Regions from separate parts of the Lysinibacillus sp. FSL K6-0232 genome, predicted to be linked through region 3. Evidence: riboswitches for the same ligand, from Rfam matches in the RefSeq annotation. Region 3 holds a riboswitch; each other region holds the start of a gene.
What was found. Region 3 has a riboswitch for S-adenosylmethionine ahead of MHB42_RS17785 (bifunctional homocysteine S-methyltransferase/methylenetetrahydrofolate reductase). Riboswitches for the same ligand answer to the same signal wherever they lie in the genome.
Positions count from the first base shown of each region.

Region 1: another riboswitch for S-adenosylmethionine. It lies ahead of metA (homoserine O-acetyltransferase MetA); the one in region 3 lies ahead of MHB42_RS17785 (bifunctional homocysteine S-methyltransferase/methylenetetrahydrofolate reductase).
Region 2: another riboswitch for S-adenosylmethionine. It lies ahead of metK (methionine adenosyltransferase); the one in region 3 lies ahead of MHB42_RS17785 (bifunctional homocysteine S-methyltransferase/methylenetetrahydrofolate reductase).

Region 1 is NZ_JBBOYW010000001.1:2,105,365-2,108,650, forward strand. Features, by position in the region: gene MHB42_RS10280 (GerAB/ArcD/ProY family transporter) at 1-464, shown strand, start outside; gene metA (homoserine O-acetyltransferase MetA) at 497-1,432, opposite strand; SAM riboswitch class I at 1,531-1,640, opposite strand; gene MHB42_RS10290 (nucleotide excision repair endonuclease) at 1,843-2,214, shown strand; gene MHB42_RS10295 (TrmB family transcriptional regulator) at 2,278-3,060, opposite strand; gene MHB42_RS10300 (TSUP family transporter) at 3,165-3,286, shown strand, end outside.
Region 2 is NZ_JBBOYW010000001.1:2,959,178-2,962,463, forward strand. Features, by position in the region: gene metK (methionine adenosyltransferase) at 322-1,521, opposite strand; SAM riboswitch class I at 1,803-1,921, opposite strand; gene pckA (phosphoenolpyruvate carboxykinase (ATP)) at 2,351-3,286, shown strand, end outside.
Region 3 is NZ_JBBOYW010000001.1:3,623,746-3,627,031, reverse strand. Features, by position in the region: gene hemG (protoporphyrinogen oxidase) at 285-1,679, shown strand; SAM riboswitch class I at 1,779-1,879, shown strand; gene MHB42_RS17785 (bifunctional homocysteine S-methyltransferase/methylenetetrahydrofolate reductase) at 2,014-3,286, shown strand, end outside.

The DNA.
Region 1 (3,286 bases), 1.5 Mb from region 3:
AGGGCTTTTATATTGGTACAATAATTGGTGGCATTGTATTAACAACAATGGTTACACTGTCCATACTTGTCTTAGGGCCAGATAGTACAACCGCTCGAACCTTCCCTAGCTATGCACTTGCCCAAAGAATATCCATTGGTTATTTTTTAGAACGTATTGAGGTATTGATAGCTGTTATGTGGATTATCTCCCTTTATATTCGCTCATTTATGTACTTCTATACAAGTGTTGTCGGGCTTGCGCAAGTGTTGAACATTAAGGATCATCGACCACTCATTTTGCCAATGGGCCTGATAGTCATTGGTCTATCGCAAATTCTTCATCCAAGTATTGTTCATTCCAATAACTACAATAATGAAATTTGGCCCATTTTATCATTTATTGTAATGATTTTACTACCTATTATAATGCTTATTGTCGCTGTCATACGCAAGTCGAAGTTACAAAAAAAAGAAGAAGTCTAATTTCTGCGTGGAAATTAGACTTTTTAAATGGCTTAAATATGGAATTCAATTTCATCCACAAAGTCCCATTCGTACGGTGTTTCTTGGTAAACATAGTAGTTCAGCCAGTTTGAAAACAATAAATGCGTATGAGCACGCCATGTATTAATCGGTGCTTGTGCTGGGTCATCATTTGGGAAATAGTTGACAGGCACTGCCGTATCAAGCCCCTTCGCTATATCGCGATGATATTCATCCGCCAATGTTGTCGCATCGTACTCTAAATGACCTGTAATCATAATATTTTTATTATCCTTCGATTGGACGATAAAGACACCTGCCTCCTCCGAATAGGATAACAAGCGTAAATCAGGATGATTGCGTACCTCGTCAATGGATACAGAAGTATGGCGTGAATGCGGTGCTGTAAATAAATCGCTAAAGCCACGCACTAAATCAACCGTTAAATCAGTAATAACATGGGAATAAACCCCCGAGCATTTAGCAGGAAGCTCAAATTTCCCAATACCATAATGATGATAGAGTGCCGCCTGTGCCCCCCAACAAATATGAAGAACAGATGTAACATTCGTTTTGGACCAATCCATAATGTCCTTTATTTCTTGCCAATAGTTTACATCCTCAAATTCCATTTTCTCGACTGGCGCTCCTGTAATAATCATGCCATCATAACGGCGATGGCGAATTTGTGAGAACGTTGTGTAAAATAGCTGTAAATGTGATTTACTCACATTTTTCGATTTATGTGTAGCTGTATTTAAAAAGGTAATATTAACCTGTAGCGGCGTATTCCCTAGTAAACGTAATAATTGTAGCTCTGTTTTTTCCTTTTCAGGCATTAAATTTAAAATTAATATACTTAACGGACGAATTTGCTGTGTTCGTGCGCGGTCCTCTTCCATCACGAAGATTTTTTCCTCACGTAAATGTTCTCCAGCTGGTAAGTTTTTCGGAATATTAATTGGCATCTTGCATTCCCCTCTCTCTTTTCAGTAAAGCCTGCTTCAAATTAAAAAATCCCCCTCATTCCATACGAGATAGAATGAGAAGGATTTTTTCACGTCCACTCTTATCTCTCAAAGGAGTACCTTTGCTGGAATTAGCACCTTTCTAACAAATTGTTAGAGGTTGCTGAAGCGTCATCGGGCCAAATCCCTCAGCTTCTCTTGATAAGATTTATTTAACTATATCGAATTGTAGCATGAACTAGTAGGAATAGCAATAATTCATAGAATATTTTGTGATTCATTTGTATGTTCCCTATTTTATTGCCCCATACTAGGCTGTGTATATCACTTTTTCTAGATGAAATTTTATGGTAAGCATACCGTAATTATGTTATCATATAGCTTTAGGGATAGAGAGGAACGTGAAAAACTTGATTAAAATTGAATTTCCAAAACCAGATGTAGTCATTCGTCAGCGTGAGCAAGATGTAAAGCCTGGTGATGTGCCGATTACACCTTACCATGGATTTATTGACTTCCATAAAATCACACGCGAAAAAGGCGGCATTTTCTTATTTTATAATGAAAAAAATGAGCTATTATTTGTCGGGAAAGCTCGCAAAATTCGCCAACGTATTAAAAAGCACTTTGAAGACAATGTATCGCCAATGAAAAATCATCGTGATGAAATTTTTAAAATTGAAGTATATGAAATAGAAGACCCAATGGAACGTGAAATTTACGAAACATATGCCATCAATGTCTTCCGCTCCAAATACAATGTAGACAAAGTATTTTACTAAGAAAAGGTGAAATCTCTTGCAATAAGGGATTTCACTTTTTTTCTTGGCTTATATGCTAGAGCTTTAGTTGAGGAAAAAGGCTTGTCGCTCTTTAGTAATCCATTCCTCCAATGCTTGGTCATCGCGCTTGATTAAGCGATTGACCAGCACATCATGCCAAATATAATCCTCCAGCAAATAAATATGCACAGGGTCCGTTGTAATAAAGGCAATTTCCTGATTGGATGGTACATGCCCATAAATCATTTGCTGTCCATCCACTGACATAATAAACCAATGCGGTGTAGATGTTTTTTTTGTATAGCGTGTCATGCGATGCTGATCCAATGTAGCAATCGGGTTTTCCACATAGAAGGTAATGCCATGGATAGGCACACGCTGTGCTGCCTCTTGAATCGCTTCATCTAACGCCTCATACATATCCTCCCACATTGATAATAGCACCTTCTGCTTAGCATTTTGGAGCAGCGATTGACAATAGTTGATAATCGCCTCCTTGCCCTTTAACATAACGACTTTATGCTCCGCTTCCTGCTCTTTTGCTTCTAGCCTAGCTAACTTTGTACCAATGGATGTAAAATTAGCCTGCCAACGCTGCTGCATTTGCTGTAAAAAAACTGCGACAGGCAGTGCAGCATATATCGTTTGCTCGGCTGTTTCCTCCTTAAGCACAATCCCCTTGTCAACAAGGCTTGTTAAAATATCATAAATTCTAGCACGGGGTATTCCTGAATTTTTACTAACCTGATAGGCATTTACATGGCTATGCTGGACAAGGGCTGTATAAGCCTTTGCTTCATATTCGGTAAAGCCTAGCTCCTTTAATTGGACGATTAATTCCTCCATCAAATCCCTCCATTGCCTTTATTATAAACGAAAAAATGAAGGGTTTACAGCATTCATCAAATTAGTTACTATTCTAGTAGTAACTAATTTAGTGGGGTGTCAGCATGTTTTTCGATATAGATATACATATTCTTCTTTTATTAATTGCCTTTGGTTTTTTAGCAGCCTTTATTGATTCTGTTGTAGGTGGCGGTGGCTTAATTTCATTACCCGCTTTACTATTTGC
Region 2 (3,286 bases), 660 kb from region 3:
AAATAGCTCAGCTATTAAAAGCTGGGATACAGTGAGTTTAATCCTTAAAAAGCGCGAGAAATCAATGGTTACATTGATTTCTTGCGCTTCTTTCAGCTATCCCAGCTTTTCTATCACATAGTATATCATTATAATATTTAAATCACTTTATCGCTTTAGCTCAATAGTTTAACAAGAAGAGCTTGTGCGAGGAATCCTTGATAGCACGAAAGCTTTTATCTTTGTTTAAACTTCTACTAAAAAGCGGAAGCACAGGTATTGATCATGATAGAATTCTGCTATATTTGCTGCTGCACGTTCGATTCAAAAGTATTGATCAAATTAAGATAAACGTGCTTTTTCTCGTAATGCATCTGCTTTGTCTGTTTGCTCCCATGGTACATCTAAATCTGTACGGCCAAAGTGACCATATGCTGCAGTTTGTTTGTAAATTGGACGACGAAGGTCAAGCATTTTAATAATACCTGCTGGACGTAGATCAAATAGCTCACGCACCCATTCAACAATATAGCTTTCCTTCACCTTTCCTGTACCAAATGTATCGACAGCAATAGAAACAGGCTGAGCAACACCAATTGCATAAGCAAGCTGTACTTCAGCACGCTCTGCTAATCCTGCTGCTACAATATTTTTTGCTACATAGCGAGCTGCATAGGCTGCTGAACGATCTACCTTTGTTGCATCTTTCCCAGAGAATGCACCACCACCATGACGTGCATAGCCACCGTATGTATCTACGATGATTTTACGTCCTGTTAAGCCAGCATCTCCCTTAGGTCCACCAATCACGAAACGACCAGTTGGGTTGATGAAATATTTTGTGTTCGCATCTAATAATTCACTTGGTACAACTGGTGCAATCACAAATTCTTTTAAATCTGCTTGAATTTGCTCTAATGTTACCTCTTCATCATGCTGTGTTGAAATAACAATTGTATCAACTCGTACAGGTATATTATGCTCATCGTACTCTACTGTTACTTGTGTTTTACCATCAGGACGTAAATAAGCAAGCTCACCTGATTTACGCACTGCTGTTAAACGGCGTGCTAATTTATGAGCTAGGCTAATTGGTAATGGCATTAGCTCGGGTGTTTCATTACATGCATAACCAAACATTAAGCCTTGGTCACCTGCTCCGATTGCTTCAATATCGGCATCTGTCATCGAGCCTTCACGTGCCTCTAAAGCTTGGTCAACACCTTGTGCAATATCAGGTGATTGTTCACCAATTGCTACAAGCACCGCTAAATTTTCAGCATCAAAGCCATATTTACCACGTGTATAGCCAATTTCCGCTACAGTATCACGAACAATACCTTTAATATCAACATACGTAGAGGTTGTAATTTCTCCTGCTACTAATACTAAGCCTGTTGTAACGGTTGTTTCACATGCTACACGTGCATTTGGGTCTTCTGTCAAAATGGCATCTAAAATAGCATCCGAGATTTGGTCGCAAATTTTATCGGGATGCCCCTCTGTCACACTTTCTGATGTAAACAGTCGACGGTTTGTCATTTGGTTTTCCTCCTATTACTCTTACGAAAAGTAGTTGTGTATGAATACGGTACTCATTACCCATGTCAAGCCCGCTCTTAAGGATCGAACTCCAAGCCGTTGTTGTGTTGTTTTTATCGAAAACAGCTACTGCTTTTAACACGAGGATTTTGAAAGATCCGTCATTATAATAAGGAAAGAACTATATACATTGCTCTTTACATTGATTTTTAACAATAAAAAAAATCCTTTTCTCACGTTGTTTTACATGAGGAAAGGACTAATGACTTCGTAACCTTTCACTCTTATCGTTCAAGGGAATGTCCCTTGCATCAGGTTGGCACCAACGCATGTCGTGAAATGTTTCATGCAGGTTGCCGGGTTTCACAGGGCCTGACCCTCCACCAGCTCGGGATAAGAGTATCCGTTCAATAACCCATGTTACTGAAAAGGTTGACTATTGTCAAATATTTTCTAATCCTTGACGATTGTTTCACATTTTTGACGCAATAGCACTTCAAAAAATACAGTACAACAAGAATATTATTATTGTAAAACCTTTTATACATGGATGATGATGTAAATAAAAGCAAATTCATCCCTACAACATCCCATGCTTGTTGTGGTAACATATGTGTGACGCTATTTTCAAGCGCATTTGTAGTAGGATTGAAGGGATTCTACTCGAAAAACGTTATTTTTTGTCAGTTTGTTGAAAAATAATAAAAACTCGAAAATAATTTCTTAATTAGTATAGATTATTTAAGTAATTGTGTTATACTATTTTTGAAATTAAGAAAAAATCCCTCAGAATCAAGGGAATATTATAAAAAAGGATGGTATTTAATCGATGAATTCAGTAGAAATTACAAACGAACTGAAGGAATTATTAAACGGCGGAAATGTTCAAGTTCAACTTTCAGTACCACAGTTAGCAGAAAAAGCTACAGCTCGTGGTGAAGCAGTATTAACAGTAGATGGCGCAGTTCGTGCAGAAACTGGCAAATACACTGGTCGTTCACCTAAAGATAAATATACAGTAGAAGAAGAAAGCATAAAAGATCAAATTGACTGGGGAAAAGTCAATCAACCGATTTCTTCTGAAGTGTTCGATAACTTATATATTAAAGTTATAAAATATTTAAAAGAACGTGACGAATTATTTGTATTCAAAGGCTTCGCAGGTGCTGACAAAGATTCACAATTAAGTATTCAAGTTATTAATGAATATGCTTGGCACAATCTTTTCGCTCATCAATTATTTATCCGTCCAACTGAAGAAGAATTAGCTTCTCATGTTGCAGAGTTCACTGTTATCTCAGCTCCTAACTTTAAAGCAGACCCTGCCGTTGATGGTACAGCTTCAGAAACATTTATTATCGTATCACTTGAAAAGAAAGTGATTTTAATTGGTGGTACTGAATATGCTGGTGAGATGAAAAAATCTATTTTCGGTATTATGAACTACTTATTACCACAACAAGGCATCCTTTCTATGCATTGCTCAGCGAATGTTGGAGAAGCTGGTGATGTAGCATTATTCTTCGGTCTATCTGGTACTGGTAAAACAACATTATCTGCTGATCCAGAACGCAAATTAATCGGTGACGATGAGCATGGCTGGTCTGATAATGGTGTCTTCAACATTGAAGGTGGTTGCTATGCGAAAACAATCAATCTTTCTGCTGAAAAAGAACCAGAAATCTACAATGCCATTCGTTTCGGCTCAGTGTTAGAAAATGTAGTTGTTGATCCAGAAACACGTATTTGTGACTACGATGATGGT
Region 3 (3,286 bases):
GGCTAATAAAGTGAAACTAACAATCAGTGGTGCTTGCACACACTCACTGATTGTTAGTTTTCTTAATTGAGTTTTTACAGGCTATACCTGATGCTACACTTTCGCACAGAAAATCGTTTTGTGCTGCTGCTGCGTTGCACTGCGCTTTCACAACAGAAAGAGGTATGTTTCAAAATCATTTGAAACATACCTCTTTTGCTAATTTTGTAAAGGGTTGAGCTTAATTTTGATGCAAAAAGGTTTATACTGTAGAGAGGAAGAACTAAAAATAGGGGCGGTTAATGATGAAAACAGTTGTTGTATTAGGCGGCGGTATTACAGGATTATGTACAATGCATTATTTGCAACGTCAGGTGAAGGAGAAACAGTTAGATGTTCGACTAGTGCTTGTTGAGAAAAATACATATTTAGGTGGTAAATTACACTCAGCGTATGAGCAAGGCTTTATTATGGAAACAGGTGCTGATTCCATTGTAGCCCGTCATAAAGGGGTAATGGAGCTTGTGCAGGAGCTTGATTTTGAAGAGCAATTAGTTTACAACGAAACAGGCATTTCCTATATTTATACAAACAATGAGCTTCATGCTATTCCAGCAGATTCTACATTTGGTATACCAATGAGTATCGAATCCCTTGAGCAAAGTACATTAATTTCAGAACAAGGTAAACAAGAGGCATTAAAGGACTTAGCATTACCAAATAGGGGCTTTACAAAGGAAAGCTCCATTGGAGAGTTTTTAACGTATTATTTAGGAGAGGAGCTTGTGCAAAACCAAATTGCGCCTGTGCTTGCTGGTGTTTATTCTGGCGATCTATACCAGCTTTCAATTGCCTCTACTTTGCCATACCTAATTGATTATAAAGATAATTATGGCAGTATTATTAAAGGCTTTGATGCAAATCGTGAGCAATTTATGCAAGCAGCTAACAAAAAATTTATATCGTTCCAAAATGGCTTGTCCTCCTTTATTAACCAGTTAGAGCAAACGTTAACGGATGTAGAAATTATAAAAGGCGTGGAAACGATAAGTATTCAAAAAAAGGAAAGTGACTATCTAATTTCCCTAGCGAATAATGCAAGCATTGTAGCGGACTATGCTGTTTTAGCGCTGCCAAATGAAGCCGTACAAAGTATCTTACAGGATAAAGCTTTAGATTACTATTTTGATCAATTTACAACTGCGTCAGCCATTACGATTTATTTAGGCTTTAATATACCAGATGCTCGATTGCCAGCAGATGGAACAGGCTATATTGTGTCACATAATTCGGATGTTGTATGTAATGCAGCGACTTGGACAAGCCGTAAATGGAAGCATACATCGAAGGATAGTAGATTACTTGTACGACTTTTTTATAAAAGCATTAATCCAGCGTATGAACAGCTACGTTTAATGACAGATAAGGAATTGGCAGCCATTGCTTTGGAGGATATTCGCAAAAGCTTGGGGATTGAGGAGCAGCCTACTGTTGTCAATGTAACAAAATGGATCGATCAAATGCCTAAATATGATTTAGCACATCGTGAGGCATTGCAAGGGCTGCAACAGGAGCTAGATAAAAATTATCCGAATTTAGCGATTGCAGGCTGCTCTTATTTTGGTGTAGGCATTGGTGCCTGTATTCAAAATGGGAAAAAGATTGGCGAGGAGCTTGCAGAGAAATTAGTTAAATTCTAAGACTTTAAGCGAAAAATTACTTTGTTCTGTGAAATAGTCTTGACTCAATCGCCTGTAAACGATATGATTCTTTTAATTATTTAAAAAATTCATACTTAATTCTTATCAAGAGAAGCTGAGGGACTGGCCCAATGAAGCTTCAGCAACCAACATTATGTCAGGTGCTAAATCCAGAAGACTCTTGTAGTCGAAGATGAGAAGGAACAACATTGACAAATCGTTAAAGCCTTCTTTTTATGAAAGAGGGCTTTTTCTTTTGAGATGATCGAAAACTTCCAATTATGTTGAAGCATAGTTGATAATGATAGAGTTAAGAAGGAAGAGAGGCAATTTTATGGGATTACTTGAAAGATTAAAAACACATGTATTGACGGCAGATGGTGCAATAGGGACGGTACTCTATGGCTACGGCTTAGAATATTGCCATGAGGAAATGAATATACAGAAGCCTGAATTAATTGAAAAGATTCATAGAGAATATATTGCAGCGGGTGCTGATGTGATTCAAACAAATACGTATGGAGCAAATGCTATTAAATTAGTTCGTTATGGATTAGAGTCACGTGTTCAGCAATTTAATGAAGCGGCCATCACAATTGCAAAACGAGCAGCGGCGGATGGCGGTCAATTTGTGCTAGGAACAATTGGTGGTATTCGTGGCATTCGTAAAAGTGATGCAACATTAGAGGAAATACTAGCAGCTGTCGAAGAGCAGGCAACAGTGTTACTGGCAGGGAATCCAGATGGTCTTTTACTTGAAACGTATTATGATTTTGAAGAGTTAACAGCGACATTAACAATGCTACGAGCAAAAACAGCTTTACCGATTATTGCACAAGTGTCAATGCATGAGCCAGGTGTGCTGCAAAATGGGCTTTCTTTAAATGAGGCATTGCATGATCTAGAGGCATTGGGTGCAGATGTGGTTGGTGTAAACTGCCGTTTAGGTCCGCATCATACAATTCAAGCATTTGAAGGCGTTGAGCTTCCTAAAAAGGCATTTATGTCAGCTTACCCAAATGCTTCGCTTCTTGATTTAGAGGATGGGCGTGTTGTTTATGAATCAGAGGCTGATTATTTTGGTCGAGCAGCTGTAGCGTTGCGTGATCAAGGCGTGCGTTTAATTGGAGGGTGCTGTGGTACAACGCCAAAACATATTGCAGCAGCTAAGAAATACTTAGAGGAGCTATCACCAGTTAGTGAAAAGCATGCAAAGCCAGTGAAAATTGAGGTTGTTCGTGAAGCAGAACCAGCTAAGCATGAATCTCTTTATGAAAAGGTCAAGCGTGAACGTTCTGTAATTGTAGAGCTAGATACACCAAGGCATTTAGAGATTGATGGCTTTATTGAGGGAGCGCAGCAATTATATAATGCTGGTGCTGATGTTGTGATGATGGCAGACAACTCACTAGCCTCTCCACGCATTAGTAATATTGCGATGGGTGCATTATTAAAGGAAACATATGGTGTACGTCCCCTTACACATATTACATGTCGAGACCGTAATTTAATTGGTCTTCAGTCACATTTAATGGGGCTTAATGCTTTAGGTATTCATGATGTGCTAGCTGTGACAGGTGACCCTACAAAAGTAGGCGATTTCCCAG